One region of the Olsenella sp. AGMB03486 genome, then DNA from elsewhere that is predicted to be linked to it. Evidence: riboswitches for the same ligand, from Rfam matches in the RefSeq annotation. Region 1 holds a riboswitch; the other holds the start of a gene.
What was found. Region 1 has a riboswitch for thiamine pyrophosphate ahead of ABVS03_RS04330 (MTH1187 family thiamine-binding protein). Riboswitches for the same ligand answer to the same signal wherever they lie in the genome.
Positions count from the first base shown of each region.

Region 2: another riboswitch for thiamine pyrophosphate. It lies ahead of thiC (phosphomethylpyrimidine synthase ThiC); the one in region 1 lies ahead of ABVS03_RS04330 (MTH1187 family thiamine-binding protein).

Region 1 is NZ_JBEVTM010000006.1:21,962-37,375, reverse strand. It holds gene ABVS03_RS04385 (NlpC/P60 family protein) at 192-1,475, opposite strand; gene fba (class II fructose-1,6-bisphosphate aldolase) at 1,700-2,572, opposite strand; gene ABVS03_RS04375 (hypothetical protein) at 2,924-4,267, shown strand; gene ABVS03_RS04370 (aminopeptidase) at 4,406-5,800, shown strand; gene dapD (2,3,4,5-tetrahydropyridine-2,6-dicarboxylate N-acetyltransferase) at 5,889-6,599, opposite strand; gene ABVS03_RS04360 (diaminopimelate decarboxylase) at 6,625-7,926, opposite strand; gene ABVS03_RS04355 (amidohydrolase) at 8,119-9,258, shown strand; gene ABVS03_RS04350 (pyridoxal phosphate-dependent aminotransferase) at 9,353-10,516, opposite strand; gene ABVS03_RS04345 (ABC transporter ATP-binding protein) at 10,596-11,384, opposite strand; gene ABVS03_RS04340 (ABC transporter substrate-binding protein) at 11,389-12,441, opposite strand; gene ABVS03_RS04335 (ABC transporter permease) at 12,438-13,184, opposite strand; gene ABVS03_RS04330 (MTH1187 family thiamine-binding protein) at 13,267-13,605, opposite strand; TPP riboswitch at 13,656-13,767, opposite strand; gene ABVS03_RS04325 (hypothetical protein) at 14,075-14,602, shown strand; gene deoC (deoxyribose-phosphate aldolase) at 14,669-15,379, opposite strand.
Region 2 is NZ_JBEVTM010000004.1:155,177-170,590, reverse strand. It holds gene ABVS03_RS03540 (PTS transporter subunit EIIC) at 1-20, opposite strand, end outside; gene ABVS03_RS03535 (transcription antiterminator) at 305-976, opposite strand; gene ABVS03_RS03530 (4Fe-4S binding protein) at 1,510-2,436, shown strand; gene ABVS03_RS03525 (sulfurtransferase TusA family protein) at 2,453-2,707, shown strand; gene thiS (sulfur carrier protein ThiS) at 2,745-2,951, shown strand; gene ABVS03_RS03515 (ThiF family adenylyltransferase) at 2,953-3,780, shown strand; gene ABVS03_RS03510 (Mov34/MPN/PAD-1 family protein) at 3,791-4,210, shown strand; gene ABVS03_RS03505 (sirohydrochlorin cobaltochelatase) at 4,200-4,982, shown strand; gene ABVS03_RS03500 (ABC transporter substrate-binding protein) at 5,038-6,045, shown strand; gene ABVS03_RS03495 (FecCD family ABC transporter permease) at 6,054-7,097, shown strand; gene ABVS03_RS03490 (ABC transporter ATP-binding protein) at 7,090-7,881, shown strand; gene ABVS03_RS03485 (SPFH domain-containing protein) at 8,043-9,044, shown strand; gene ABVS03_RS03480 (Arc family DNA binding domain-containing protein) at 9,063-9,245, shown strand; gene ABVS03_RS03475 (hypothetical protein) at 9,345-9,602, shown strand; gene ABVS03_RS03470 (ATP-binding protein) at 10,188-11,633, shown strand; TPP riboswitch at 11,846-11,958, shown strand; gene thiC (phosphomethylpyrimidine synthase ThiC) at 11,946-13,238, shown strand; gene thiM (hydroxyethylthiazole kinase) at 13,317-14,147, shown strand; gene thiE (thiamine phosphate synthase) at 14,147-14,836, shown strand; gene thiD (bifunctional hydroxymethylpyrimidine kinase/phosphomethylpyrimidine kinase) at 14,833-15,414, shown strand, end outside.

The DNA.
Region 1 (15,414 bases):
CCCTTCTTCTATCAAAGAGGCGTCTTTTCTCCATGCAGGCCGCATCGATGCTCTCGCATGCTCTCAGAGCCTCATGCTGCATACACCATGCATGATCCGAAGCTCGATGAGCAGAACTATCGGCACATAGGAAAAGGCACGGAGGAGCAGATGCCCTTCCGTGCCTTTCTGGATGTCTCTTAGAGAAGATCCTAGCGGTAGGTGCCGACCATGATATAGCCGCCCCACACCCTTTCGGTCCTGACATAGACGCCAGGATACGGTGCATGGAGAATCGTGTTGTTGCCGACATAGATGCCCACGTGGCCGGAGTACCAGATGAGGTCGCCAGGCTGTGCCTGGGACAGCGGGATGGACGTGAAGTAGGCCATCTGTGCATCGGAGGAGTGCGGCAGCGAGATGCCAGCTGCTGCGTAGGCGACCATCGTGAGGCCGGAGCAGTCATAGCCGGAAGCAGAGGCGCCGCCCCACACGTACGGCGTGCCAAGCGCGCCATAGGCAACGCTCAGGATTGCAGAGCGCTGGGCGCTCGTGAGGCCACTTGCAGACGTATCGCTCGAGCTGCTGCTGTACGACGGCGTCGAAGGTGTAGCCGGCGTGCTCGGCGTAGACGGCGTGGACGGAGTCGATGGGGTGGACGGCGTCGTATCCGTGTTCGTATTGGTGTTGGTATTGGTGCCGCCATCGGTGTTCGAGCTCATGCCCGAAGCACCATTGTCAGACGTTCCGCCATTGCCCGTCGTAGCCGCATCGGACGAAGTGCCGTTCGAGGAGGAATCAAGTGCAGCCTGTGCGAGTTCGGAAGCATTGGCACCTGCATTGGCTGCGGTCTGCTGTGCGGCGGCAGCCTGTGCGTCGGCCTCTTCCTGTACAGCCGCCCTCACCTCATCGGAAAGGGATGCCACATAGGACTGCTGGTCGGAAATCTGGGACTGCAGGGACTCGGTCTGGGAAGACTTCTGTGCGACAAGCGACTCCTGCTGGCTCTTCTGTGCCTCGAGTTCGGACTGCTGATCCTTGAGCTCGTTCTGGAGCGTCTTCACCTGGCTGATAGCATTGGCGTCGGACTCTGCGACCTTGTCTGCATAGTAGATGCGGGAGAACAGGTCCTCGAAGCTGTCAGAGTCGAGCACGAGGGAGACGAGATTGACGCCGCCCGTCTTGTAGTTCGCGGAGACTCGCTTGCCGAGCGTGGCCTGAGCCTGCGAAAGCTCTTCCTGCTTGGAAGCGATATCGGAGTTGAGCTGGTCGATCTTCGACTGGGTGTCGTTCAGCTGGACGACGGTATTGTTGAGGTCCTCCTGTACAGCTGCCAGCTGGTAGCCCATCTGGGAGAGCTGAGAGTTCGCCTCATCGAGCTGCGTCTGCAGCGTCGCCGAGTCTTCGGCAAGGGCAGGAACCGAGATTGCCCCGAGGGTACCGCCGAACGTCAGCACGGAAGCGATTGCAAAAGCAACAGTCTTTCTGCGCGTCATGAAGCCCCTTTCGGTCATCATTCGTCCGAGAACATGATGTCCTCCGGCGTATACTAACGGTCTCAAGTCTAGCAGCATCGATTTTCAATGGAACCCTTTTGGGGCAATTCGAAGAATCCTGCGAACGTCTTCAACATACCTGAAATAGTATCTCGACATGAAAAAGGGGGTCGCACCGAAGTGCAGCCCCCTGCTCTGCGCCTGATTGGCACTGGGTTTGAAGCTTACTCCCAGCCCTTGCCCACGGAGCCGAACTCCTCCATGAGCTCCTTGGTGCGGTCGATGACGGCCTGCTTGCCAGGAGCGAGGAGCTTGCGCGGATCGTAGCCCTTGCCCTGCTGATCCTTGCCAGCCTCGATGTACTTGCGGGTAGCCTCAGCGAAGACGACCTGAAGGTCGGTGTTCACATTGACCTTGGAGACGCCGAGGGAGATTGCCTTCTTGACCTGGTCGACAGGAATGCCGGTGCCGCCGTGAAGGACGAGCGGAAGATCGCCGACCTTCTCCTTGATGGCTGCGAGGGCGTCGAACTGCAGGCCCTTCCAGTTTGCCGGATAGAGGCCGTGGATGTTGCCGATGCCGCAGGCGAGGAAGTCGACGCCGAGGTCAGCGATGACCTTGCACTCCTCAGGATCTGCGATCTCGCCCATGCCGGTGACGCCGTCCTCGGTACCGCCGATGCCGCCGACCTCAGCCTCGATGGAGATGCCCTTCTGGTGGGCAAGCTTCACGAGCTCCGTGGTGTGCTCGACGTTGATGTCGAAGGTCTCCTCGTGGGAGCCATCGTACATGATGGACGTGAAGCCAGCGTCCATTGCCTGGAAGCAGGCCTCATAGGTGCCGTGGTCGAGGTGAAGGGCCACAGGAACCGTGATGTTCATATTCTTGACGAGGTGGTTGACGATAGCAGCAACGACGTCGTAGCCGCCCTGATACTTTGCTGCACCCATGGAGCACTGGATGATCAGCGGGGACTGCTCCTCCTCAGCTGCGGTCAGGATTGCCTGGGCCCACTCGAGGTTGTTGGTGTTGAAAGCACCAAGGCCGTAGTGGCCCTTCTCGGCGGACTGGAGCATGTGCGTTGCATTGACAAGCATTGTTACCTCCGTTTGACAGAGCTGCAAACACTGGACAATTCAGATTTTACCGCTTTGCAGCACCTTTCATGCGCTGCAGTCAATACTGCATAAGATTTCGCCAGAAGGCGGCACAGGCCGAGCCAGAAGTCCTTCCCGAGCATAGAATCGCTTTACTTATGCACTGCAAAGTTGCAGGTAGACTTCCGTTTTGTCAAGATTTGCTGACGCTTTCATAGAGCAGCTGTAGAGAGTGGGCACGCCCTCCGTTTCTGCCTACTTTTTTGTCACACGCCGCCGCTATACTGAACGCTCCGAAAGACAACGACCCCTTGTCCATGGAGCCCATCCCTTTCCAAGGAGGCAGTATCCGTGTCTTACGAAGACAATGATGGCAAGACCCAGGTCTACAATCCCCAGGCCTATGGTTCGAACGATAGAACACAGACATTTAGTGCAAGCGACGAGACCCAGCAGGCAACGGTAGCAGATGCTCCGGCACTCCATGAGCTCTTCCCGGAGCACAAAGACGCTGATGCGACCGTCGTGGCACCGGGTGCCCAGGCAGCACGCATCCGCACCGCACATGCGCAGCATTCCCCCTACGCCTCTCAGGCGACGCAGAACTACGCCACCCAGAACCCCTACGGTGCGACGCAGAACTTCGCTTCCCAGAACCCCTACGGCGTCCAGGCAACGCAGAACATCTCCTCCCAGAGCCCATATGGCCAGGGCGGAGACGGAAACGATAGCGGCGATGGCAAGAAGGACAAGGGGATGTTCAGCGACATCTCGTTTGCCCAGGTGACTGCAACGGCGCTTGCCGCTGTCACCTCCACCCTCCTCTCCTCCCAGATCGGCATCGCCGGCTCCATCATCGGCGTCGGCCTCGGCGCTGCCGCCTCTGCGGTCGCGACCTCGATCTATAAGAACATCCTTTCCCGCTCTGCCGACAAGCTCAAGAGCCTCAAAGACAGCGGCGAAGAGCAGATCGAGGGTGTCATGGACTCCTCCGAGCTCGGAAGCTATGAGATCGGCCCTGACGGCCAGCGCATCGCTTCCGACTCCATGCTTGCGGCAGCCGACTCCCAGCGCAAGCGCCAGAAGCGCATCGCTATCGCTGTGACCTCCATTGCCGCTGTCGCCGCCGTCGCAATCGGCGCAGCTGTGATCAATGTCGCGACCGCAGGAAACGGCCTCGGCACGAAGACGACATTCGCCGCTCCTGCCCAGCAGAGCGAGAGCGCAGACGACACGAAGGCAGACGACCAGAAGACCGACGACAAGAAGACGGATACGACGTCTTCCGACAAGAACGCCACATCGTCTTCCAAGACATCGAACTCCGGCACGGGCACTACCTCGTCTACGAACTCCGGCACCTCGAGCACCGATGCGAATGATGAGAGCGCTTCTGGCACGAGCTCCTCGTCGAACAGCGGCACGTCAGGCACGGGCACGTCGAGCTCCACATCAAACAATTCAGGCTCCTCGAGCTCCAGCTCTTCGAGCTCGAATTCCGGCACGTCGAACTCTTCGAGCTCGAATTCCGGCACATCCTCTGATTCCTCGAGCTCGAACAGCTCCTCAAACTCAGGCACGAGCTCGGGTTCCAGCTCGACGGACAGCTCCAAGAGCTCGAGCAGCACGTCTGGCTCCGGCACATCGGGCACAGGCACGACCAGCTCCACGACGACAAGCTCCACGAACTCATAGCAAGCTGCCACAGCCTGGCATATCGAGGGCTGCATCTTTCGGGATGCGGCCCTTTTCTGTGCACAGCGCAACGCTCCTGGTTCCTGTGGCACAATGGATGCAGTTTTTATAAGCATCCATCAGCCGGAAAGAGGTTCCATGGAACGACCGAACGCATGGAAGGAATCGACGCAGGACGAGCGCCAGGAGGCGCTGCGTTTCTGCGAGGGATACAAGGCATTCATCAGCCAGAACAAGACCGAGCGCGAGTGCTGCGCGGCAGCAGCTGCGCTGGCAGAAGAGCAGGGCTACCGTGCACTCGATAGCCTCATCGCCGAGGGAGCAAAGCTCGTCTCCGGCGACAAGGTCTATGCCACGAACCACGGCAAGGCGCTCCTGCTCCTCGAGGTCGGCACGAAGCCTCTCGAGGAGGGACTCAACATCCTCGGCGCCCACATCGACTCGCCCCGGCTCGATGTGAAGCAGAACCCGCTCGAGGAGAAGTCGGGCCTTGCCTACCTTGACACGCACTACTACGGCGGCATCAAGAGCTATCAGTGGACTGCGCTGCCGCTCGCCCTTCACGGTGTCGTCTGCAAGAAGGACGGCACGAAGGTCCAGATCGCGCTCGGCGAAGACCCGTCCGACCCCGTCTTCTGCGTGACCGACCTTCTCCCCCATCTCGCGAAGGACCAGATGTCCAAGAAGGCAGCGGAGGCTGTCGAAGGCGAGATCCTGGACCTTCTTGTCGGCAATGAGCCGCTTGCCATCGAAGGAGACGCAGACGAGGCGAAGGACCCTGTCGCTGCACACGTCCTCTCGATCCTGAAAGAGCGCTACGCAATCGAGGAAGAGGACTTCCTCTCGGCCGAGCTCGAGATCGTGCCGGCAGGCGCTGCCAGAGACCTTGGCTTCGACCGCTCGATGATCCTGGCCTATGGCCAGGACGACCGCGTCTGCAGCTATCCGTCCCTTCTGGCCCAGCTCGAGAATCCGGTACCGGCACGCACGGCCGTCACGCTTCTCGTCGACAAGGAGGAGATTGGCTCTGTCGGCGCAACGGGCATGACGAGCAGCTTCTTCGAGGACACGATTGCAGAGGTGCTGGCACTTGCGGGCGAAACCTCGCCGCTTGCCTTGAGGCGCTGCCTCAGACACTCCCGCATGCTCTCGAGCGATGTATCGGCTGGCTTCGATCCGAGCTTTGCCTCGGTCTTCGAGACGAAGAATTCCTGCTTCCTCGGGCGTGGCCTCACGTTCAACAAGTACACAGGCTCGCGCGGCAAGGCTGGCTCGAACGATGCTGACGCGGAGTACCTGGCCCAGGTCCGCGCTGCCATGGACGAGGCAGACGTCAAGTGGCAGACAGCCGAGCTTGGCCGCGTCGACGCCGGTGGCGGCGGCACGATTGCCTACATCCTTGCCAAGTACGATATGGATGTCGTGGACTGCGGCGTGCCCGTGCTTTCGATGCATGCACCTTGGGAGGCAACGTCCAAGATCGACATCTTCAATGCCTACAAGGGCTACAAGGCCTTCCTCAAGACCGAGTAGAGCCATCTATGCATAGATAGGAAGAAGCGCTCCTGGAGACCACCTCCGGGAGCGCTTCTCTTTCTATCTGCAGCCAGTATCTGAAAAACTAGAGCGTCCTCAGCGCATCGACGAGCGCCGTCTTGCCGGCCGTCTTTGCGTCCTTCATCTTGATGACCTTGGCGGGGCAGCCAGCAACGACGGCGCCAGCCGGGACATCCTCAATCACGACAGCGCCGGCAGCGACGACGGCACCCTCGCCGACATGGACGCCTTCGATCACGACGGCGTTGGCGCCGATCATGACATTGTCCTCGATGATGACAGGGGTGGCAGAGGCAGGCTCGACGACGCCTGCAAGCACGGTGCCGGCACCGATGTGGCAGTGTGCGCCGACGGTGGCGCGGCCACCCAGGACGGCACCCATATCGATCATCGTGCCCTCGCCCACGACGGCACCGATATTGATGATGGCACCCATCATGATGACGGCGTTGTCGCCGATCTCGACCTTCTCGCGGATGATGGCACCCGGCTCGATGCGGGCATTCACGCCTTTGAGGTCGAGAAGTGCCACGCCGGAGTTCCTGCGGTCGCACTCGATCTCGATGTCCTCGATCTCTTCTGCATGCTCCTCGACGACGGGGGCAAGCTCTGCCCAGTCGCCGAAGACAATGGCGGTCTGGCCAGCATCGAAGACCTTGCTGTCTCCCCAGTCGAGCCAGTCCATCTCTGCCTCAGGCGCAAGCTTTATATAGAGCTTCACGGGCGTCTTCTTCGGAGCCGTAGCGATGTAGTCGATGATTTCCTGTGCGTCCATGGACGCTCCTTCCTGTCAGATACGTCTATTCTTCGTTATCCAGCCTATGCTCGATGGCCTCGAGCCTCTTGAAGACCGGCAGCACATCGAGCGTCGCGAAGTAGTCGAGCGGCGTCTCGGCACGGCGGATGAGCTCGACCGAACCGTCCTCCTTGAGCAGGAGCTCTGCCGAACGGAGCCGGCCATTGTAGTTGTAGCCCATCGAGTGGCCATGCGCACCCACATCGTGGATGAAGAGGAGGTCGCCCACCTTGACAGGCGGCAGCGCCCTGTGCGTCGCAAAGCGGTCGGAGTTCTCGCAGAGCATGCCCGTCACGCTGTAGCGCTCCGTTGCTGGCACATCCTCTTTCCCCATGACCGTGATGTGATGGTAGGCCCCATAGAGCATGGGGCGCATGAGGTTTGCCGCACAGGCATCGACACCCACATAGTCATCGTAGATATGCTTCATATGGAGCACTCTCGTGACGAGTCCCGCGTAGGGACCCATCATGAAGCGGCCAAGCTCGGTCGCGACAGCGACATCCCCCATGCCTTCCGGTACGAGGATCTCGTTGTATGCCTCCTCTACGCGCCTGCCGATGAGCGCGATATCGTTCGGCTCCTCTTCGGGCTTGTAGGGAATGCCGACGCCGCCCGAGAGGTTCACGAGCGTGACCTTCACGCCGAATGCCTTCTTCAGCTTCACGGCGAGCGTGAAGAGCAGGCGTGCGAGCGCCGGGTAGTAGTCGTTCGTGACCGTGTTGGAGGCAAGCAGGGCATGGAGGCCGAACTCCTTGACGCCAGCTTCGGAGAGCTCGCGCACGGCTTCGAAGATCTGCTCTTCGGTCATTCCGAACTTCGCATCCTCAGGAGAGCCGAAGATGCCATTTGCGAAGGCAAAGTCGCCGCCTGGATTGAACCTCAGGCTCACGAACTCAGGAAGCGGATCTGCCACCTTCTTCAGGAGCGCGATATGGGAGATATCGTCCAGATTCACGCCGGCACCGAGCTTGACGGCGTAGGCCATCTCCTCTTCCGGCGTATCGTTCGAGCTGAACATGATATCGCGGCCCGTGATGCCCAGAGCCTCTGCGAGCATGAGCTCTGCCTTGCTCGAGCAGTCGACGCCGAAGCCATACTCATGGAGCATGCTGATGAGGACAGGATTGGGCGTTGCCTTGATTGCGAAGAACTCCTTGTAGGCAGGATTCCACGAGAAGGCATCCTTGACGCGCTCGGCGCAGTCCCTGATCCCTTTCTCATCGTAGATATAGAACGGTGTCGGATAGCTCTTCGCTATCTCTTCGAGCTGCTCCTTCGTCGCGAAGGGATGTTTGGTCTGCACGCGGCGCCTCCCTGGATGCCTGATGTGGCTATCGATATGCACCTGCAATCGTATACGCATCCGATTATAGGGAGCGGGGCCAGAATGCTCCCGTCCCTGTAACAGAATGGATGCGCGGCGCCCACAGCGGCCCCACACGGCTGCATCACAATTGATGTAGCAACCTATCCATAGCACGGAAGGACCTTGCCTATGTCCAAAGAGCCGACTGCAGCAGACCTGCGCCAGTGGCGGCGCGACCTGCACCAGATACCAGAGACCGATTTCGACCTGCCTGAGACGCTTGCCTATATCGAGCACGAGCTCGAAGGCGTGAGGGATGCCCTCGTAGCCAGTGGGCAGAAAGCTGAGATCCTCCACCCCTGCCGCTCCACTGTCTGCCTCTTCCTCGACCGCGGAAGCGAGCACACGACAGCCCTCCGCTCCGATATGGATGCCTTGCCTGTCACAGAGACGACCGGCGTCCCCTTTGCCTCGACGCATCCGCACAAGATGCACGCCTGCGGACATGACGGACACATGGCAATGCTTCTGGGACTCGCGCACCATATTGTCACCTGTGCAGATGAGCTTCCCCGCTCGGTGCTCCTCGTCTTCCAGCCGGCAGAGGAGACGACGGGAGGCGCCCGGATTATCTGCGAGTCGGGCATCTTCAGGAAGGTCCATGCGGACAGAATCTTCGGCTTCCATCTCTGGCCCGATCTTCCGAAAGGCACGCTTGCCTCAAAGCCAGGACCTCTTCTGGCAGGCTCGCATGAGACCGACGTCACGTTCCTGGGCAAGGCGTCCCATATCGCGAAAGCAGACCAGGGAGCAGATGCCCTCTCTGCTGCCTGTCGCTTCCAGCGTGCGGCTGCAGACCTCCTCGAGGAACGCAGGGCAGTGGAGCCCTGCATCCTGAAGTTCGGCCGCATGGAGGCGGGTTCTGTCAGAAACCAGATTGCCGATACGGCTAAGCTCGAAGGCTCCTTGCGCATCTTCTCCGACGCAATGGACACGCGCCTTCAGGACGAGGTCAAAGATCTCGCTGCCAGAGCCGCAGAGGACGAGCGCTGCACCTCCGAGGTCCACTTCTCCCAGGGCTATCCCCCGGTCACGAACGACCCAGGCCTCTTCCAGAAGGCGCTTGCCGCGCTTCCCGAGCTCGAGCTTCTGCCCGAGCCGCTCCTTATTGCCGAAGACTTTGCCTGGTACCAGCGCTACCTTCCCGGCGTCTTCCTGCTTCTCGGCACCGGCGAGAAGACGCCGCTCCATGCTGCAGACTTCAACTTCGACGAGTCGATCTTGACGGTGGGCCTTTCTGCCTACGAGCGCCTGATCCGCATGCCATAAGGGCGGATGGCAAGGACAGCGGAAAACACGAGAGGGCAGCCGGCTGGCTGCCCTCTCTTCATGTCCATCTGCTTTTCTGCTCCAGCTTGCGAACTCAGATCCTCTGCAGGCTTCCCACGAAGGACGCAAGACGGCGGAGACCCTCCTTGAGCGTCTCCTCGTCTGTCGCATATGAGATGCGTACATGGCCGGCACAGCCAAAGCAGGTGCCCGGCACGAGGGCAACCCCTGCCTCCTTGATGGCACGGGTGCAGAAGCGCTCCGCACCGATATGGCTCCCATCTGTATCTGCAAGCCCTGCGACCGATGGGAATGCATAGAAGGCGCCTTCTGGCACGACGCAGGGAAGGCCCATCTCCTGGAGCGCTGCAATCGTGATGTCGCGCCGCCTCTCGTAGCTCTGCCTGAAGGGCTCCACATCGCTTGCCAGCGCCCTGGCAGCGGCGTCCTGCGTGAATGCGACGACGCTCGAGATGGCATACATGTGGACCATCGAAAGGGCAGGCATGAGGGGCTCTGGCGCCGCAAGCCACCCCAGGCGCCAGCCAGTCATGGCATAGGGCTTCGAGAAGCTGTTCACGACGATTGTCCGGTCCGCAAGCTCCGGATAGCTCTCGGCAAAGCCCGTGAACTCGTCCGTATAGACAAGCCGCTCATACACATTGTCGCAGATCACATAGAAGTCATGCTCACGGGCCAGCTCAGCCACAGCAGCCAGGCTTTCCTTCGTGAGCACGGTGCCTGTCGGATTCAGGGGCGAGTTCAGGATGATGGCCTTGGTCTTGGGGCCCACAAGAGCAGCGAGCTTTTCCTTCCCTATCTGGAAGCTGTCCTCTGACGTATCGAGCGTTATGGGATTCGCGCGGCAGATGCGCGCGATTGCATCGTAGAGGAGGAATGCCGGCGTGGGGATGATGAAGTCATCGCCCGGCTCCAGAATCGTCGTGAGGATCGTATAGATGGCCTCGGTCGCGCCCGAGGTGACGATGACCTGCTCCGGCGAAAACGCAAGGTCGCGCCCTGCCATGTAGGATGAGATGGCTTCCCTGAGCTCAGCTGTGCCATTGTTCGGCGGATAGTGGGTCTTGCCCTCTTCGAGCGAATGTGCAACCTCTGCACGGATGGGAGCAGGCGTCGTCTCCCCCGGCTCGCCGAGCGTGAGCGAGATGCACCCCGGCGTCTCATGCGCGAGACGTGCAAACTGGCGGATGCCCGAAGGCTTGAGCGTGGAGAGCGCCGAATTGAGCGTAAGCGGCATGAAAAAGTCCCTTCATCGGATATGGACATCCATTATCCTCCGAAGGGACCTTGCGCACATCAGATCGCTGACACTGCCATCAACTTGTAGCGTTGGCACCCAGAAGCTCGAGCACCTGCTTCTTGCAGGAGAGGAAGTCATCTGTGAGCGCGAAAGCAGAAGCGGAGAGATCTCCTCTTGGCACGGCAATCTCGCCGACAAGGTGGCTCGGCCTGCCTTCTGAGGGGTTGCCGCCGAGGACATAGATCCTTCGTGCCATGCTCACTGCCTCGTCGACATCGTGCGTGATCATGAGGGTCGCATATCCGAGCTCCTCTGCCATGCTGCAGTACCAGCTCCTCATGTCTGCTCTCGTCAAGGCGTCCAAAGCGCTGAACGGCTCGTCCAGAAGCATCACATCGTTGCCCATGAGGTAGGTGCGCAGGAACGCCGCACGCTGGCGCATGCCGCCCGAAAGCTCCGAGGGCCACTTCTTCTGCGTCCCCTCAAGGCCGAAGCGGCCGAAGAGCGGAGCCGCCTTGGCACGTGCCTCCTCTTTCTTCATGCCTCCGAGCACGAGCGACAGGGAGACATTGTCCTCGATTGTCTTGTGTGGCAGCAGGAGATCCTTCTGGAGCATGTAGCTCACCTTGCCCGGATGCCCCGTGACGTCTGTCCCATGCAGGAGCACGCGGCCCGCATCGGGGACGGTGAGTCCTGAGAGGGCGTGGAGGATTGTCGTCTTGCCGCAGCCGGAGCGTCCGACGAGGCAGACGACCTCTCCTGGCGCTACCGACATGCTCACATGAGAGACGACTGTATGGACCCCATCCCAGGAAAGGACGAGATCGTCGGCTTCGAGCGCTGGCGTATTTGCCGATTCTGCCATGGCCTCAAGCCTCGAGGTAGTCCATCGTCCAGCCGGCATTGACATCGAGCTTGTTCGTGACAAGGTCGTTGTCGTTGAGCCACTGGAAGTAGGCTGCCCAGCGGTCGGCGTCGATGATGCCCCAGGAGGAGGCATCTGCCTGGTACTGGCCAGCAAGATAGGTCTGGCTCTTCTTCACGAGGGCAGAGTCGAGCTCCGGCACCTCTTCGAGCAGGATATCCGCCGCCTCGTCCGGATTCTCGATTGCGTACTCGTAGCCCTTCTTCGCAGCGCGCACGAAGGCAGCAACCGTATCCGGATTCTCCTTGCAGAAGTCGTTGTTCGCAGCGAGGACCGGCGTATAAAAGTCGAAGACCGGATCCATCGAGATGAAGCTGAAGTAGTTCACCGGATAGTCCTGGACCGCAGCATTCTGCACAGCCCATCCCTCATAGACCCAGACGCAGTCGAACATGTTCGCCTTGAGGCCACTGACCTCGTCGTCCACGGAGTAGGCAACCATCTTGAGCTTCGAGAAGTCGCCGCCGTCTGCCTCCATGACCTGCTTGATCGTCGCCTGCTCGACCGGCATGTCCCACGTCGCATAGACATGGTCTTCCATCTTCTTTGCGGACGTGATGCCATCCTCCTGGCGGCTCATGATGCCAGAGGTGTTGTGCTGGATGATGGCAGCGACTGCCTGGATTGGAAGCGGATTGTCAGAGGCAAGGGCATTGGCAATGTAGTCCTGGTAGGAGACGCCCATCTGCGCCTGGCCCGAGCCGATCAGGGCCTCTGCGGTATCGTCTGCCGGCTGGATGATCGAGACATCGAGACCTTCATCGGCAAACCAGCCCTTCTTCTGGGCGACGTAGATGCCGGTGTGGTTCGTGTTCGGGGTGTAGTCGAGGCAGAAGTCGATATGCGTCGTTTCGGATGAATCCGAAGACGAGGAAGCAGACGAGCTCTGCGACTGGGACTGGGCACCGGAGTTGTCATAGGATCCGCAGGCGGCAAGAGCGCTCGTGCAGGCAAGGGCGCCTGCTCCCAAAAATGCGCGGCGGGAGAGATTCTTCATTTTCTGTTCTTCCTTTCTGCCTTGAGCCAAGGCATGGTGAGTTTCTGGAGTGCATCGACGCCCTTCATGAGGAGAAGGGAGAGGGCCGAGATCAGGATGATCACGGCAAACATGCGGTCATAGGAGAACGACTTCCTGACGCGTGTCATGTACACGCCGAGTCCGCTGAAGCCGCCGAGCCACTCGGCGATGACAGCACCGACGATTGCGTAGGTAGCTGAGATGCGAAGGCCGCTATAGAACTCATTCAGTGCTGCCGGCAGCTTCACCTGCCAGAAGATCTGCCACCGGCTTGCGTTCATCGTACGCATGAGGTCGAGGAGATCGGGGTCGACCGAGCGAAATCCCGAGACAAGCGATACCGTCACGGGGAAGAAGGTGGAGATAACGACGAGGACGATCTTCGGGGCAAGGCCGTAGCCGAACCAGAGGACGAGAAGCGGCGCGATTGCGACGGTGGGAATCGTCTGGCTGATCGTGACGAGAGGATTGAGCGCCAGTGCCACGCCCTCGAAGCGGTCCATCAGCACTGCCACGACAAAGCCGACGGCGACGCCGATAACGAGGCCCAGGATGGACTCGACAAGCGTCGTCACGGAGTGCGAGGCAAGAAGCCCTGCATCGGTCACAAGCGCCGTGATGACCTGGGTCGGGCTCGGCAGAAGAAAGTTCGGGATGAGGCCGACCACGACGACAAGCTGCCAGATTGCAAGGATCGCCAGTATCGTCAATGCAGGAATCATGACGGCACGGCGGTGCGCACGCTTCCTGCGCTTGGCAAGCAGCTCCTCTGCCTTCTTCTCCGTCTCTTCGGAGACATCCTCGCTAGGCAACGTCTTCGCTCCTGTCCTGGAACTCGCTGTCCGTGGGATGGTACTTCCCCACCTTGTGCTCTGTGGTCATTACGTCGCCCTCGGAGCGGTAGTCGATCTTCACATAGGTCGCCACATGCTTGCAGCCGGCCTTGGCGCCGACGAGCTGGCACTGCTTCACGATCTCCATGCACTCGTCGTAATCGCCCTCGATAGCGGTCTCGAAGGGCCCTACGAAGTAGTCGATGCCCGTGGAGTCGATGTAGGCGATGACCGCATCGACGATGCGGCATACCTCTTCGTCGGTTGCCGCATCGAGCGGCAGATACTGGATTGCGACAGAGCAGTTCATGCATATCCTTTCCGGGCACCAAAAAGGCGCCCTGCATCACGTAAGGCGCCCGAACAGGTTGCTCTGGTCCCTACGCCGGCATTATCCGGATCAGGTAATTGGGTCGTGGCAGAAGGTGCCACCTCTCAGCCGGGCCATAGTCCCAGCTCCCCCATGTCAAGGCCATTATAGCGCGCGCACAGTCCATCACAAACACCCAGGCAGATTGGGTCATATGACCGTTTGTGACGTAGGCTGACACGAGTGCTTTCTCGTCCGCGGAGTCCGGAAACGCAGTCCATCTGGATGTGCCAGGAGTCCACCACGTTAGCCTAATTGACGCCTCCTAGATGGATTCTTGGGCTCGACAGTCCATCTAGGAACGGAATCCATCTGGGAGGTATCTCGGCACTACCCAGTTACGGAAACCCGGACGTCGCCGCGGGCCATCAGGTCCCGCAGCGACGCCGCAGCAGACGGGAGGCATGTCATGACGAAGTACTCGGAGGGCTCGGTAAGGCACATAGACGGCGACCGCTGGCAGGCGAGGTTCTGCTACTACGGACGCGACCAGTACGACCGGGAGGTGCGCAAGTACGTGTCCAGGAACTTCCGCTCGACGAGCCAGCGCGCCGCCCAGAGGGAGAAGCGCCACATCCGCGAGCAGCTGGAGCGCGAGGCCGTCATGGGCGACCTGCTGGAGAAGCAGAGGAAGGAGGACGTCCCTCGGATCTGCGACTTCATGCCGGAGAGCATCAACCAGATGGAGGCCAACAGGCTCATCGCCTCGAGCACGGCCACCAAGTACCGCAGCGAGGTCGACGTGATCAGGAGGCACCTGGGCAACATGCGCATCAACGAGATCACCACCAGGACCGTGAAGGCGCTGGACGCCGAGCTCCTGAAGGAGGGCTACGTCGCCGATACCGTGGCGAGGATCCACAACAGCCTCAAGCGGCAACCTCGCGGACGCCGTGGAGGCCGGCTACATCCGCCTCGAGTCCTCTCGCCTCATTGATTCGAGGACCTGACCAGACGGGAGAGATGTAGTTTGGCCTCAAGAGTATCGGTCCCATAGAGGTCCTTACAGCTCGAAGATGTCCGTGCCGGACTCGGCTGCACGCTGCTTGAGCTCTTCCATGATGGGAACGCCGGCACTGCAGCCAATGCGCTCGGCGCCTGCCGCGACCATTGCAAGGAAGGCATCGGCCGTGCGGATGCCGCCTGCCGCCTTCACCTTCACGCGCGGATCGACATGCCCCCTCATGAGGCGGACATCCTCGACCGTAGCGCCGCCCGTCGAGAAGCCGGTAGAGGTCTTCACAAAGGTCGGCAGCACCTTCGAGGCCACCTCGCAGAGCTTCAGCTTCTCCTCATGCGTGAGCAGGCAGTTCTCGAAGATCACCTTGGAAGGCACACCTGCCTCGCGGCAGACACGCACGATCTGCGACATCTCCGATGCGATGTAGTCCCAGTTGCCCGCCTTCACTTCCGTGAGGTTCACGACATAGTCGATCTCGTTCGCGCCATTTGCAAGGGCATCCTTCGTCTCGAAGACCTTCGTGGCGATCGAGGTCTGGCCAAGCGGGAAGGAGATGGCAGCGCCCGTATGGACATTCGTGCCAGCAAGCAGGGTCGAGCAGAGCTTCGACTGCACCGAATTGACGGCAACCATATGGAAGCCATACGTCACTGCCTCATGGCAGAGCTTCTCCATGTCTTTGCGCGTCGCATCGGGATGCAGATTCGTATGGTCGACCATATACGCAAGCTCTGAGATCGTATAGCGCTTCATGCATGCTCCCTTTCCGGAAGGCAGGCACCATGTTC
Region 2 (15,414 bases), on a different contig from region 1:
ATGCGTTCGTTGTCTGTCATCTCGTGCCTCCCAGATCAGAGCGTGACCAGATACTCCATCTGCTCTGGCTTCTGGAGGAGGCGCCTTCCTCCGGCTCCGGAGGATTGCTGCATACAAAAAATGCCCCCCGAGCCATACCAGAGCAGCAGGGCACACAGAATCTATGCGTCCCAGCCTTGGTAATGCCTCGTGGAGCGAAGTCCAGTGCGTAGCACCCAATGCATGGGAGAGAATAGGGCAGCCAGAAGCAGACTGAAGGGGTCCAAAGAGCGAACGGTCGGAATTCTGTCGTGAACGGCAGGTGCTAGGGGCGTTTTGCCGTCTCACGCTCGAAGACGCGGTTCACATGCAGGATCAGATAGACCCGCTCCTCCTCGTCGAGCGTCTTCATGAGATTCTGCCCGAGATAGTCTGCGACGGCATTGTCGCAGGAAGACACTTCCGGATAGCGCTCCAGAAGCTCCGGCAGCAGGGCGGCTGCGCCCGAAGAGGCATGCTCGCCAGAGATCAGCCGGCCTATCAGGTAGCGCATATGGGTCGCGAAGCGGGCATAGTCGAAGGAGCTCCGCTCGACCTCGATCCCGAGCCGCCTCTCCACTATCTTCGTGCTGCCCTCGATCAGGCGCTCCGTCATCTGCTGGCGCTCCGTATCGTGGGTGCTTGCAGAGACGGCGCTGTTCACGATCGAGAGGGCGATGCCGACAGCCTCCGTACGGGGAAGATGCACGCTGAAGGTGCGCTCGATGCCATGCACTGCCATCTCGCCGATGCGGTACTCGGCCGGATAGCTCTGCTGCACATCGAAGGCAAGCGGCATCTCGACGACCATATGCTCTTCGGCGCGCTTGATTGCAAAGGCGATATGGTCGGCAAGCGTGACAGGCAGGTTCGGCGAGAGCTCATAGGAAAGGCTCGAACGGGCAAGGTCTGCCAGCTGTGCCGCGAATTCAAGCACATCTTCGGGAAGCTCGCTCACGAGTCCCAGGTATTTGGGGTCGACGCCGTAGAAGGTGCGCTTGATGTCGGAGAGCGGGACCTCGCGAGGAATCGCACCGAAGCCTATGCCATTTCCGAGCGCGATGAGCTCGCGTCACTTGCCATCTACGCAGATGGCGGCATTGTTGTTGATGCTCTTGATGACGCGCATGGAGCTCCTCGGCAAGACGGCGGTTATCTCCTGCATTGTAGCGGACGGCCCGGCAGTCCGTACCAGCTGCTGGCGGACGGCGCTCCCAGACACAGGAAGAAGGCGATGCCCCGAGGTCGGGATGCTCAGGATCTGGAGGCGCTCCGGGATGCAGCTCCTTTGTCCCTGTCGCACATCCCGCAGCTGCTCTCGGCCTGTCTCTTCCGGGGGGCGTGGCTGACAGAGGTCTCTATATAGGAAACAATGAATTCTGCGATCTGCCAAAGCGATAGCCAAACATAGAAAAGAGGTAGTAGGGGAGAGCCCATCTGGGCGCCTATGCTGAAATCTATGACCAGCTCCGGCTGGAGAGGAGAGAGGACATGGCAAAGATCGACAATGCCGCGCTCAAGAAGGGCGGCTTCATGGCGCAGAAGCAGAAAGGCTTCTACTCGCTGCGTCTCCATATCACGGCAGGACATCTGGATTCACGCCAGCTTATCGGCATCTCCAAGGTGGCTGACGCCTTCGGCCATGGCTACATCCATCTGACGAGCCGCCAGGCCATCGAGATCCCCTTCATCAAGGTTGAGGACGCTGATGCCGTGAAGGCGATGCTCGCCGAGTACGGTGTCGAGCCGGGCTGCTGCGGAGCGCGTGTGCGCACGGTTACGGGCTGCCAGGGATCTGCTGTCTGCCCCTCGGGCAATATCGATTCCTGCAAGGTCGCGACGATGCTCGATAAGCGCTACTTCGGACGCGACCTTCCCGGCAAGTTCAAGTTCGGCGTCACGGGCTGCCAGAACAACTGCCTCAAGGCCGAGGAGAACGATCTCGGTATCAAGGGCGGCAGGAAGGTCCAGTGGAAGCCGGATGCCTGCATCCATTGCGGCATCTGCTCCAAGGTCTGCAAGCCGGGCGCCATCACGGATGACGGGAAGAGAATCGTCGTCGACTACACGAAGTGCGTCTCCTGCGGCAAGTGCTCGCAGAAGTGCCCGGTCGCCTCCTGGAACTACCAGACGGTCTACAACCTCACGTTCGGCGGCCTCTTCGGCAACCACATCACGAAGGGCAGGAAGCTCCTGCCGCCGGTCGAGTCCGACGAGCAGCTGCTCGCCGTGGCCGATGCGACGATCCAGTGGTACGACGACCATGCAATTCCCGGCGACCGCTTCAAGTTCTGTCTCGACCGCGAAGGCTGGGAGAGCTTCGTGCCGGTAATCAGGAAGGCCTACGACGAGGCAGCGCCTGAGGGATGCCCCAAGGCAGATTCGGTAGAGGTCGAGCCGCCAGCCCCGGTGGCATAGCAGCAAGGAGAGAGCGATGGCACAGGAACCCTACGAGATAGCAGATGCCGTCGATATCACGGACCTGGTGTGCCCGATGACATTCGTGACGGCGAAGGCAGCGCTTGCTGAGCTCGAGATCGGCAAGGTGCTGAGGGTGCATCTGGCGGCAGGCGAACCGATGCAGAACGTGCCGAGGAGCTTTGCCGATGACGGACAGAAGGTGCTCTCTCTCAAGGAAGCAGAGGACGGCGCCTACGACCTCGACGTGAAGAAGCTCGAAGACGAATAGTGCATAGCTGATGTCTGGATATGCAGGAAGGACAGCCATGAACATCACGGTAGGCGGAGAGAAGAAGAGCGTGCCCGAGAGGGAGACGCTTGCCCAGCTCATCGCAGACGAAAAGGTGGAGAACGCGGAATATGTGACGGTCGCGGTGAACGAGGGGTTCGTCGACCATTCCGCCTTTGCCACGACGGCGCTCCACGAGGGGGATACGGTCGAATTCCTCTATTTCATGGGCGGAGGCTGCTGACATGGCATTCACGCCTGACGAGCTCGAGCGCTATTCGCGCCACATCATCCTCAAGGAGGTCGGCGTCAAGGGCCAGAAGAAGCTCTGTGCTGCCAAGGTCCTGATCATCGGTGCTGGTGGCCTCGGCGCTCCTGCTGCGCTCTATCTGGGTGCGGCTGGCGTGGGCACGATCGGCATCGTCGATGCAGATGAGGTCGAGCTCTCGAACCTCCAGCGCCAGGTCATCCATGGGACGTCCGACATCGGCAAGCCGAAGGTGGAAAGCGCGGCAGAGACCCTGCACGATATCAATCCCGGCGTGAACGTCGTGACGTATCGCGAGTTCCTCGACTCCTCGAACATCGCCGACCTCATTGCCGGCTATGACTTCGTTATCGACGGCGTCGACAATTTCTCGACGAAGTTCCTGATCAATGACGCCTGCGTGATGGGACATAAGCCCTTCGTGCATGCTGGCATCATCCGCTTCAAGGGCCAGCTCATGACCTATGTGCCGGGAGAGGGGCCGTGCTATCGGTGCGTCTTCCGTGACATGCCGCCGAAGGATGCCGTGCCGACCTGCAAGCAGGCGGGCGTCATCGGTACCATTGCCGGTGTTATCGGCTGCCTCGAGGCGCTTGAAGCCATAAAATACATCTGCGGCATAGGTGAGCTTCTGACAGGAAGGCTCCTCACGTTCGATGCGCTCAAGGGAGACTTCCACACGATCAAGCTGCCGCCGAGAGATCCGAATTGCCCGGTATGCGGAGACCATCCGACCGTGACCGAGCTCATCGACTACGAGCAGCCAGCATGCTCTTTGGCGCAGCATGGCACCGCGCTCGACTGAGAGGAGAGGCATGCTCCATCTGAGCGGCGACGATTTCCACAGCATGGCAGAGTGGGCACGCTCGCATGCACCAGAGGAGGCCTGCGGCCTTCTGGCTGGCTATCGCGACGAGGAAGGCGAAGCCTTCGTCGAGCACGTGTTCTTCTGCGAGAATGCCGACCATACGGCAGAGCATTTCACGATCTCACCCAGAGAGCAGCTGAAGATCCTCAAGGAAGCCAGGAGCTCCGGCATGGAGATCTTGGGCAACTGGCACTCGCACCCTGAGACTCCTGCCAGACCATCTGAGGAGGATCTGCGGCTTGCGCAGGACCCTTCTGCCATCTACTGCATCATCTCGCTCGAAGCGCCTGCCTGGCCCTCCATCGTTGCCTACCAGAAGGATGCATCCGGCGCTGTCTCGAGAGTGCTGGTAAGCCATGATGCGTGAGGGCATCGTCTTTGCAAGCTATGGCACGCTTGTGGATGAAGCGCGCAGGACCGACATCGCGCCTGTCGCAGAGGCACTCGCGGATGCGTTTGCCGGCCTGCCTTTTGCTGAGGCCTATACAAGTGCCTGGGTGAGGGAGCATCTCGCAAAGCGTGGCATTGCATCCACAAGCCTCGGCGAGACGCTTGCATCTCTTTCAGACGAAGGCGTCACGCGAGCCATCGTCCAGCCAGGCCTCATCGTCTGCGGCGATGCGTGGGACAAGCTTGCAGCAGAAGCGCAGGCTCTTGCTGAACGCTTTCCGGATGGCCTTCTCCTCGGACGCCCGCTTCTCGCAGATTGGCGCGACCAGATGGAGGTGGCTTCGGTTCTTGCCGAAGCCCTGCCGCCTGTCCCGGGCCATTCCTTCGTGCTGGTGGGCCATGGGACAAATGGCGTGGCAGATGCCGCCTATGCAGGTGTTGTAGAAGCGCTACATGCAGCAGGGCGCACCGACTTTGCCCTCGGCCTCATGGAAGGCACGCCCGATGCAGACGAGGTCGCGAAGAAGCTCGTACGCAATGGTACGCATTCGGCTACAATTGTCCCGCTCATGCTCACGGCAGGAAGCCATGTGCGCCGCCAGCTTGCGGGAGAGGGCGCAGCAAGCTGGACATCGCGCTTGAACGCAGCTGGCATTGCTACGGATTGCACGCTGGCGGGCCTTGGCTCCCTGCCGGGCGTGAGTGCCATCTTTGTCCGCCATGCACGGGAAGCCGAAGCTATCCGTTGAGACAGACAGCCTGCATCTTCATCGATACCGATATCGACAGAAAAGAGAGCGTTCCATGCTGAATGACAGCCGTCTTGTGCGCCCTGCCGCGGTGGCAGCCACGCTCCTGCTTGCCTCGAGCCTCGTGGCGCTTCCTGCCTGCAGCCAGACCTCGACCACCACATCCTCGTCCGATGCACAGAGCACGTCTGCTGCTTCCGACACGCAGAGCGTTACCTTCACGGACGATCTGGGCCGCGAAGTCACGGTCTCGAATCCGCAGCGCGTTGTTGCCTGTATGGGCTCCTTTGCGGGCGCCTGGCAGCTCGCAGGCGGCACCCTTGTCGGCGCTTCCGACGATGCCTTTGCGCACTACGGGGTTGATTCTTCGGCCGTTTCCGGTGTCGGCAAGTCGACAGCGCTCAATCTCGAGAGCATCCTCGACCTCGATCCCGATTTTGTCATTATGACCGGCATCTCCGACGGCAAGCACGCGACAGGGGTCTCCCAGGAGGATATGGAGACGGCCCTCGGCGAAGCCGGCGTCCCTGTCGCCTTCTTCAAGGTCACGACATTTGCAGACTATGAGCGCGTCATGGGAATCTTCTGCCAGATCACGGGCAGGGACGATCTCTACCAGCAGCATGTCGCTGCCGTGAAGAGCCAGATCGACGCCGATATCCAGACGTATTCCGTCGCCGGAAGGGCGCCGACCGTGCTTGTCGTGAGCGCCTATTCGAAGGGCCTTGTCGTGCAGGACTCCTCGGGCATGACCGGAGCGATCGTGCGTGACCTCGGTGCCGTGAATATCGCAGACGAGAATCCGAGCCTTCTTTCCGACTTCAGCACGGAGGCTGTGGTTGAGGCTGATCCTGACTACATCCTCGTGCTTGCTGCTTCTGACGATGAGGCGACGGCACAGCAGTACTATGAGGACGCAGTCGGCTCTGATTCTGCCTGGGCAGACCTGACCGCTGTGAAGGAAGGACATGTCACGATGCTCGATGCGGCGCATTTCCTCTACAAGCCGCTCGACAAGTGGGCCGAGTCCTATGAGATCGTGGGCCAGGCGCTCAGCAAGTAAGGAAAGTCGTGGCTGCAGCTGAGAACAAAGAGATGAAGAGGACAGGGCACAGAGGCAGACGCTTCGGTGCCCTGGCACTTCTTTCTGTCGGGGCGCTTCTGGCAGCGATCCTTCTGGGTCTTGTCTTTGGCGCTTCCGGTGTCGGCGTCGGCGACGTCTGGGCGCTTGCGACAGGACAGGATATGGCGGCAAAGGCAAGAAGCATCCTCGTCTCGATCCGCATTCCCCGCGTCCTGGCAGGAGTCCTTGCGGGCGCCGCCTTCTCGGTCTCGGGTGCCCTCATCCAGGAGGTGCTCGACAATCCGCTCGCAAGCCCCAACATCATCGGCGCGAACTCGGGCGCAGGACTCGCCGTGCTCACGGTGAGCGCGCTGGCAACGGTCGGTATCGCGCTGCCGCTGCCTCTTCCGGCTGCTGCCTTCTTGGGCGCCCTTCTCGCTTCGGGGCTCATACTGCTTGTGTCATCTAGGGCCGGCGTCTCCAGGCTTACGGTCGTGCTTGCAGGGGTCGCCGTGAATGCCGTCTTCACAGCAGGCATGAATGCCATCCTCATCATCGCGCCGAATGCCTATCTGGGCTCTTCCACCTATCTTGTGGGCGGGCTTTCCGGCATCGTGATGTCAGATCTCGGCCTGCCTGCCGTCCTCATCTGCGCAGGCATCGTGCTTGCCTCTCTTCTGGCGCCACGTCTCAATGTGCTTTCGCTCGGCAGCCAGGCGGCGCATGCGGTCGGCGTGCCGGTGGCTCTCCTTCGTGCAGCAGGCCTCACGATTGCCTCGCTTCTGGCAGGAGCCTCCGTGAGCTTCTCGGGCCTCATCGGCTTCATTGGCCTCATGGTGCCCCATGTGGCAAGACGCTTCGTCGGGCACGACCTGAGACGCGTGATTCCGGTCTCCGCGCTCTGGGGCGCTGCCTTCACGCTCCTGGCAGATCTTCTGGCACGTACGCTCTTTGCACCCTACGAACTGCCGGTCGGCATCCTGATGTCTGCTGTCGGCGGTCCCTTCTTCATCTTCCTCCTCATGAAGGGGAAGGGGTACCGCGATGAGTGATGTGCTCACGTTCCAGGACATCTCGTTCGGCTACGGGGAGCGCAAGCTCTTCGAGGGCTTTTCCCTTGCCATTCCCGAAGGTGGTATCACGGCCGTGCTCGGCCCCAATGGCTGCGGCAAGTCGACGCTTCTTGCCCTGACGGAGGGCATGCTGAAGCCTGCCTGCGGAGCGGTGCTCCTCTCGGGCACAGATACGCTCTCCCTTTCTGCAAAGGAGCGGGCAGGGCTTCTGGCGATGCTTCCGCAGGTGCACAGGACGCCGTCGATGAAGGTAAGGGACCTGGTTGCCTGCGGGCGCTATACGCATATGGGGCCCTTCGGTCAGCTGGAGAAGGCGGACTGGGACAAGGTCGACGAAGCGATCTCGCTCATGGGACTGGAAGGGCTCAGAGACAGGAATGCCAGGAAGCTTTCGGGCGGGGAGCGCCAGCGCGCGTTTCTCGCTATGACGGTCGCGCAGGGAGCGTGTACGCTCCTGCTCGACGAGCCGACGACCTATCTCGATGTGAGAGCAGCCCTGGATCTCATGCAGCTCGTGAGAAGGCTTGCGGATGAGCAGGGGACGACCATCGTCTGCGTGACCCACGATGTGGATCTGGCCCTGCGCTTTTCCGATGGCATCTGCGTGCTCGGCAGTGCCCGTCCGACCCAGCTTCTGGCGAAAGGCACTCCGGAAGAGATTGCAGGGAGCTCTGTCCTTGCCGCATCGCTCGGCATCTCAGCTGTGCGCTTCGCCCATGCGGGGGAGCAGGCATACGGAATCTTTCCGGCAGACGCGGTATAAGGTCTTCTGGCCTGCCCATTCTTTCCGCCAGCATGTGCAAGGCTTTCGTCAGCTGCTGTGCAACTAGCTTGACATGAGATCTATGTGATATCACAATGCAATCAGATTCGGAGGTCGGGCTGCCAGGTAGGCAGGATTTCCGAGAGAAAGGATGCTCAGCCATGAGTGTCGAAAAGAAGGCCCATGCCGCAAGCGGCTGGCTCATGTTCTTCGTGGTACTTGCCATGTTCGTCGTATCTGTCGCGCTCTTCATCTTCGATGTCACATCTCTTGCAAGAGCAGACGATCTGCTGCTGCCTGAGCCTGCCTTCAGCATGCCTCTCCTGATCTTCACAATCGTCGTCTTCGCCGCCGCCTGCTTCCTCTCGAATGGCTTCTTCTCGCTCCAGCCGGGGCAGGCCCGCGTCTGTGTGCTCTTCGGCAAGTATGTCGGCACGGTCACCGACGAAGGGCTCAGGTGGGCAAACCCGCTCTACGCAAAGAACCTGGGGCTCGCCGAGGCAGGGCTTGACAGCGAGAAGCCCGAGCGCGGCAAGGGAGGATTGAAGAGCGTGCGCGGTTCTGTCATCTCGACACGCCTGAGGACCTTGAACGGCGAACGTCTCAAGGTGAACGACAAGATGGGCAACCCGATCGAAATCGCCACGGTCGTGTCGTGGAGGGTCTCCGATACGGCCAAGGCTGTCTTCGATGTGGATGACTATGAGTCCTATGTCTCCATGCAGACCGAGACCGCCCTTCGCCATGTCGCTTCCATCTATGCCTACGACCACATGGAGGATGAGGACGAGTCTGCTTCCTCGATCACGCTGCGCTCGAACATCGAAGAGGTGAGCGATGCGCTCAAGGCAGAGCTTGACAGGAGGCTCGCACCAGCCGGTGTCGCCGTCGAAGACGCACGCCTCACGCACCTTGCCTATGCACCGGAGATTGCCCAGGCCATGCTCCGCCGCCAGCAGGCTGACGCTATCCTCGCAGCACGCAAGAAGATTGTCGAAGGTGCTGTCTCGATGGTGGAGATGGCAGTCGACAGGCTCTCTGAAGGCGGCGCCATCGAGCTCGACGATGAGCGCAAGGCAGCGATGGCACAGAACCTCATGGTCGTGCTCTGCGGCGAGTCCGATGCACAGCCGGTGCTCAATACGGGAAGCCTCTATGCATAAAGGAAAGAGGGCTTGGGCGTGAGCCGCAAGCAGTATCCGCTCCGCATCGATTCGGACATCTGGGATGCCATACAGAAGTGGGCAGCCGACGACATGAGGAGCGCAAACGGACAGGTCGAATATCTTCTGCGGGATGCCCTGAAGAGGGCAGGAAGGCTGCCGAAGAAGGGCGGCCCGAAGAACAAGGAAGAAGGGCAGTAGCAGGAAGGCGCCTTTGCGGGCGCCTTCCTGTGCGTGTTTGATTAGGCTGCAATCTCCCCATCCAATGAGCTATATAGCAGACATCGTAAGACCGACGCCGTGTTCCGCGCGAGCGTGCCGGTGGCGTGGTCCGTGGCCGGGTCGGGCCGCGACGAGATCAGCGACCTCGTCGCGTCGATCATCGAGCGAGACGGGTCCCCTGCCGCCGCCGAGCTCGCCAAGGTGGGAGGCGTGTCGGTGAGGACGGCCCAGCGCTGGATCAGGAGGCTGACTGAGGGCGGGAAGCTCAAAGCGAGCGCGCGCGACCCCCACCGATATGTCCTGCGTAACACGGGTCAGGATGGCGAGGCGACATAGTGCCGCATGCATGTCGCGACACTGTCGCACGACGCGATGCCTCGCACCGAGGTCGAATACCTTCTGCGCGATGCCCTGAAGAGGGCAGGACGGCTGCCAGAGCTTTCGGGAGGAAGCATTCGGCAGGAGACGCCTGGCCAAGAGGCGCCGTCGTGCAATCTGGCGGTGCAGGACCGGGTTCTTCGCCATTTTGCTCTGCAGCCTATCGGCGCTACAATCCGCCTTGCAGCTTGAGATGATGGGTCAGCTGAAGCATGCAGACATAGAGGGGAGCTGGCATGGGCCGGCTGAGAGGGGACAGATGGTCCCGACCCTTGGAACCTGATGTGGGCAATGACTATGACCCATGAATGCAATGACGGCGGCCTCTGAGCTGCTGTTTTCTTTTGCGGTCCACGAGAGTGCACGGAGGGCAGTCCACGAGGCCGTCTGGACTGTACGCCGAATCGGCGAGCGGACAAGAGGTATCTCAGGCGCAGCTTGTTTTCATGGATGAATCATATATCTACGTTGTTTTTCGTATATCTAAGAAAAACAACGTAGATATATGATACTCGCAAGAAGAATGAAAGGGGAGGGGGCAGTGTGGACGAGAGGGCACTTAATGATGTGATCGAGTTGGTCCTTCTGCGCAGATGCGAGACCCAGAGCATAGAGGTGAAGGCCGCGCGTGGGGGCACGCCGCGCCTCTACGACACCCTGTCCAGCTTCTCTAATCAGGCGGACGGGGGCATCGTCATCTTCGGAATCGACGAGGATGCAGGCTACGAGGTCTGCGGCGTGTTCGACCCTCAGCGCCTGCAGAAGGACGTCGTCGAGCAGTGCAAAGAGATGCAGCCTGAGCTCCACCCATCCTTCGCAACGACGGTCTGGAAAGGAGCGATCCTCGTGGGGGCGTTCCTCGAGGGGCTGCCCGCCGGGATGCGTCCGGCCTACCGAAGGACGGCGGGAATCACGAAGGGCTCCTATGTGAGGGTCGGGGACCAGGACCTCCATATGACCCAGGCGGAGCTCTATTCCATCGAGTCGTTCAAGGATGGCGTGCGCAGCGACGTGAGCGTGAGTCCGCAGGCGACTCACGAGATGATGGACGAGGAGCGCGTCGACGCCTTCGTAAGGGACGCGAAGGAGGGTCGCCCCAGGTTGTCGCATAGGGATGCCAGCGAGGTTCTGTCGCTCACGGGTGCGGAGCGCGGGGGCGCCCCGACGCTGGCCGGCCTCATGTGCCTCGGCGATTATCCCCAGCAGGTATATCCCAACCTGTGCATGACGGCTGTGGCTGTGGCGGGAACCGAGATCACGCAGGCCGAGGACGGGACCCGCTTCCTTGACTCCAAGCGCCTGGAGGGAACCGTCGACCAGATTATCGAGGACGCGATGGCGTTCGTCCGCAGGAATACGAGGACGAAGGTCGTCGTCGAGGAGGGCAGGAGAAGAGACATTCCCGAGTATCCAGAGAACGCCGTAAGGGAGGTGGTCACCAACTCGCTCATGCACCGCGACTACGGACCCTACAGTGACGGCACCCCCTGCCGGCTCGCCATCTACTCCGATCGGCTCGAGTGCTGGAACCCCGGCGGGATCTATGGCGGGCAGAGCGTCGATGACCTCGGCCACGAGAACATGCCGACGAGGAATCCCACGCTCGTGTCCCTGCTCGAGATCATGAGGGTCGCGGAGAACCGACACTCGGGGATTCCCGTCATACGCGATGAGATGCGAAGGGCTGGCCTGAGGCAGCCGGTGTTCGTTGACTCGAGGGACACGTTCACGGTGAGGCTCTACAGCCTTCCCGAGGGGCGCCACGAGTCCATTGGCGGGATGGAAGAGCTGTCCAGGGAGGCGCTCATCGCGTTCTGCGACGTGCCGCGAAGCAGGCAGGAGGTGGCGGACCACTTCGGCGTCAACGTGAGCTATGTCGCGCATGCGTACCTGAACCCCCTCGCGGACGCGGGCGAGCTCGTCCGAACGCTGCCGGACAGGCCTCGTAGCAAGAACCAGCGGTTCGTCGCGAGGAGGCGCCAGCAGTAGCTGGAGGCGTCTTCGAAGAGGGGCGAACGCCCTTCGGGCTTGCGCCTGCTGCGGGCATGGGCGTTCTGGCTTGTGGAGAACTCGTGACTCGGTTCTTTAGGGCCGCCTGGGGCCACTTGCCGTGCGTTGCGGAGTGACGCCCGCATCCGATGAGACGATATCGTTTCCGTCATGCGGGCAAGGCTGCAGCAGAAGGGATACGTGCTACCATTACAACTCGATAGGGGAGCTGGCGCACGCTGGCTGAGAGGGCATCCAATGCGGTGCCGACCCTTGGAACCTGATGTGGGTAATGCCAACGAAGGGAGCGCCATGACGCAGATGGATGCTGCGCGTGCAGGTACCGTGACCGACGAGATGCACGCAGTAGCAGTGGCAGAACACAGATCCGACGAATTCATCAGAGACGGTGTCGCAAAAGGAACAATCGCGATTCCTGCGAATCCGGCACACAAGGCACTCAAGCCCTGCGGCGTGGGAACAGGCCTGCGCACGAAGGTCAACGTGAATCTCGGCATTTCCGGCGATATCCAGAATGCACCGGAGGAGTGGGAGAAGGTCAGGATTGCAGAAGAGCTCGGCGGGGATGCGATCATGGACCTCTCGAACTCTGGCAAGACCCGTCCGTTCCGCCGCGAGCTTATCTCCAAGACTCCTCTCATGGTCGGCACGGTCCCCATCTACGATGCAATCGGCTACAACGACAAGCCTCTCGTGAAGCTCACGGCCCAGGACTTCCTGGACGTCGTGGAAGCGCATGCCGAAGACGGCGTCGACTTCATGACCATCCATGCTGGCTTCAACCGCTCGGTCCTGAATACTCTCCTCGAGACGAAGCGTCTCACGAATGTCGTGTCGCGTGGCGGCTCGCTCCTCTTCGGGTGGATGATGACAACAGGGGAGGAGAACCCCTTCTATGAGCACTTCGACGACGTGCTCGATATCCTCCATGACCACGACGTGACAATCAGCCTCGGCGACGCAATGCGTGGCGGCTCCACGTATGACGCGACGGATGCCTCCGAGGTGTCAGAGCTGGTCGAGCTCGGCAAGCTCACGACGCGTGCCTGGAAGAAGGGTGTCCAGGTTGTCGTCGAAGGACCGGGACATATGGCCTTGGATGAGATCCAGGCAAACATGAAGCTCCAGAAGCGCCTCTGCCATGGTGCGCCGTTCTATGTGCTCGGACCTCTCGTAACGGATGTCGCGCCGGGCTATGATCACATCACGGCCGCTATCGGCGGTGCCGTCGCCGCATCTTCCGGTGCTGACTGGCTCTGCTATGTGACGCCGGCCGAGCACCTGAAGCTCCCCAATGCAAAGGAAGTGCGCGAAGGCCTCGTCGTCACCCGCATCGCAGCCCATGCCGCAGATATCGCGAAGGGCATTCCGGGAGCCCGCGACATCGACAACAAGATGAGCGATGCCCGCCGCCGTGTCGACTGGGATGGCATGTTCGCATGCGCAATAGATCCTGACCGTGCGAAGGAGATCATTGCGGAGGCGCCTCCTGAGGAGGATGGCACCTGCACGATGTGCGGCAAGATGTGCGCCGCCCGCACCGTGAACAGAATCATGGCAGGTCTTACGGTCGACCTCGGCTAGAAGCGAAGAGAAGAAAAGCACATGAAGCAGCAGGGCGGATGGCAGCATCTGCTTCTCGCTGCATGGAGGAGCATACCTATGAATACGGAAGAGCTTGGTGCCTGCCTCGACAATGTCAGGAAGACGTCGCCTCTCGTGCACTGCATCACGAACTATGTCACGGTGAATGACTGCGCAAATGCGGTCCTCGCTATCGGTGCCAGCCCGATCATGAGCGACGAGCCGGACGACGTGGAAGACATCACATCCATCTGCAATGGGCTCGACCTCAACATCGGCACCCTGAACCGCCGGAGCATCGAAGGCATGAACCATGCCGCCGCAAAGGCAGCGTCTCTGGGCCATGCAATCGTGCTCGATCCGGTCGGTGCCGGTGCCTCGAAGCTCCGTACCGAGACGGCACAGCACCTGCTCGATACCTACCATCCCCAGCTGGTCCGCGGCAACATGAGCGAGATCCGTACGCTTGGTGGAGCCTCGTCCTCGACCCGTGGCGTCGATGCCTCGGCTGCTGACGTGGCGACAGAGGAGAACCTTGCCGAGGCAGCTGCCTTCGTGAAGAGCCTTGCCGTGGCATGGAAGTGCACGGTTGCCGTGACGGGCGCTATCGATATCGTGAGCGACGGCATGAGGACCTGCGCCATCAGGAATGGCGTCTCGATGATGGGCCGCATCACCGGCACAGGCTGCATGCTCTCGGCAATGCTTCCGGCCTACCTGGCAGCGAATGAGGATGCATATATGGCAACGGTTGCCGGCATCTCGATGATGGGCATCTGCGGCGAGAAGGCACGCGCACGCATGGCAGGAGAGGACGGCACCGGTAGCTTCCGCGTCTATCTGATCGATGCGCTCTCGAATGTCCAGGGCAGAGACCTTGTGGCATCCGCAAAGGTGGCAGATCTCTGATGGCGGGAGAGAAGAGGCTCGGACCCTGCCAGAGAGGCCCCTGGTCTGCCGATGCTATCAGGAAGAGCATGTTCTGCTATGCCGTGACAGATAGAGCCTGGCTCCGCGGAAGGACGCTTGCCTCCTGTGTCGAGGATGCCATTGCAGGAGGCGCTACCTTCATCCAGCTCCGCGAGAAGAAGGCCTCCGTCGAGGAGACGGAGAAGCTTGCGCTCGAACTCAAGGACATCTGCGCTGCCCACCACGTCCCCTTCGTGCTCGACGACGATGTCGAGCTTGCAAAGAAGGTGGGCGCTGACGGCGTGCATGTTGGACAGGAAGACCTTGCCTGCAGCAAGGCCCGCGAGATCCTGGGCGAGGATGCAATCATCGGCGTCTCTGCCCAGACCGTGGATGAGGCTGTGGCTGCCTGGAAGGCAGGTGCCGACTATCTCGGCGTCGGTGCGCTCCATCCGACGCCGACGAAGCCCGACGCGGTCGATGTGACCTATGGGGAGCTGACCCGCATCTGCGCGGCGGTCCCCATTCCCGTCATCGGTATCGGCGGCGTCGATGCCACGACGGCGCATGAGCTCGAAGGCACGGGCGTTGCCGGAGGGGCAGTCGTCTCTGCCATCTTTGCCGCAGATGACTGCCGTACGGCGACAGAGAAGCTCAAGGCAGAGCTTCAGAAGGTCGTCTCCGCATGAAAGCGGTCCTTGCTATAGCAGGGCTTGACAGCTCGGGCGGGGCAGGCCTGGCGCAGGACGTGGCAACCATCTCGGGAATGGGCCTTCATCCCAAGGTGGCAGCCACGGCCGTGACGGCGCAGTCGATTGCGGCAGTGCATGTGGTCACGCCGCTTCCGCCCGAGCTTGTGCAGCAGCAGATCCGTGCTGCTTTCGAAGACCTTGTGCCCTCTGCCGTGAAGATCGGCATGCTCGGCACGCAAGAGATAGCTGCTGTAGCAGCGAAGACGCTGAGGCAGGTCGGTGCGCAGAACATCGTGGTCGATCCCGTGCTCGCGGCAACGAGCGGGACCCTGCTTCTCGAGGAGGATGCAGAAGAAGGGCTCTTCTCCCTCTTCCGCCTGGCTACGCTCATCACGCCGAATGTGCCTGAGGCGGAGAAGCTCCTGGGACATGAGATCGCTTCGCGGAATGGCATGGTCGCTGCAGCTGCTGAGCTCCAGCGCCGCTTCGGCTGCGCTGTCCTTCTCAAGGGCGGGCATCTGGGACTTGCCGATGACTGCCTGGCTGAAGAGGACGGCGTCTCCTGGATATCGGTT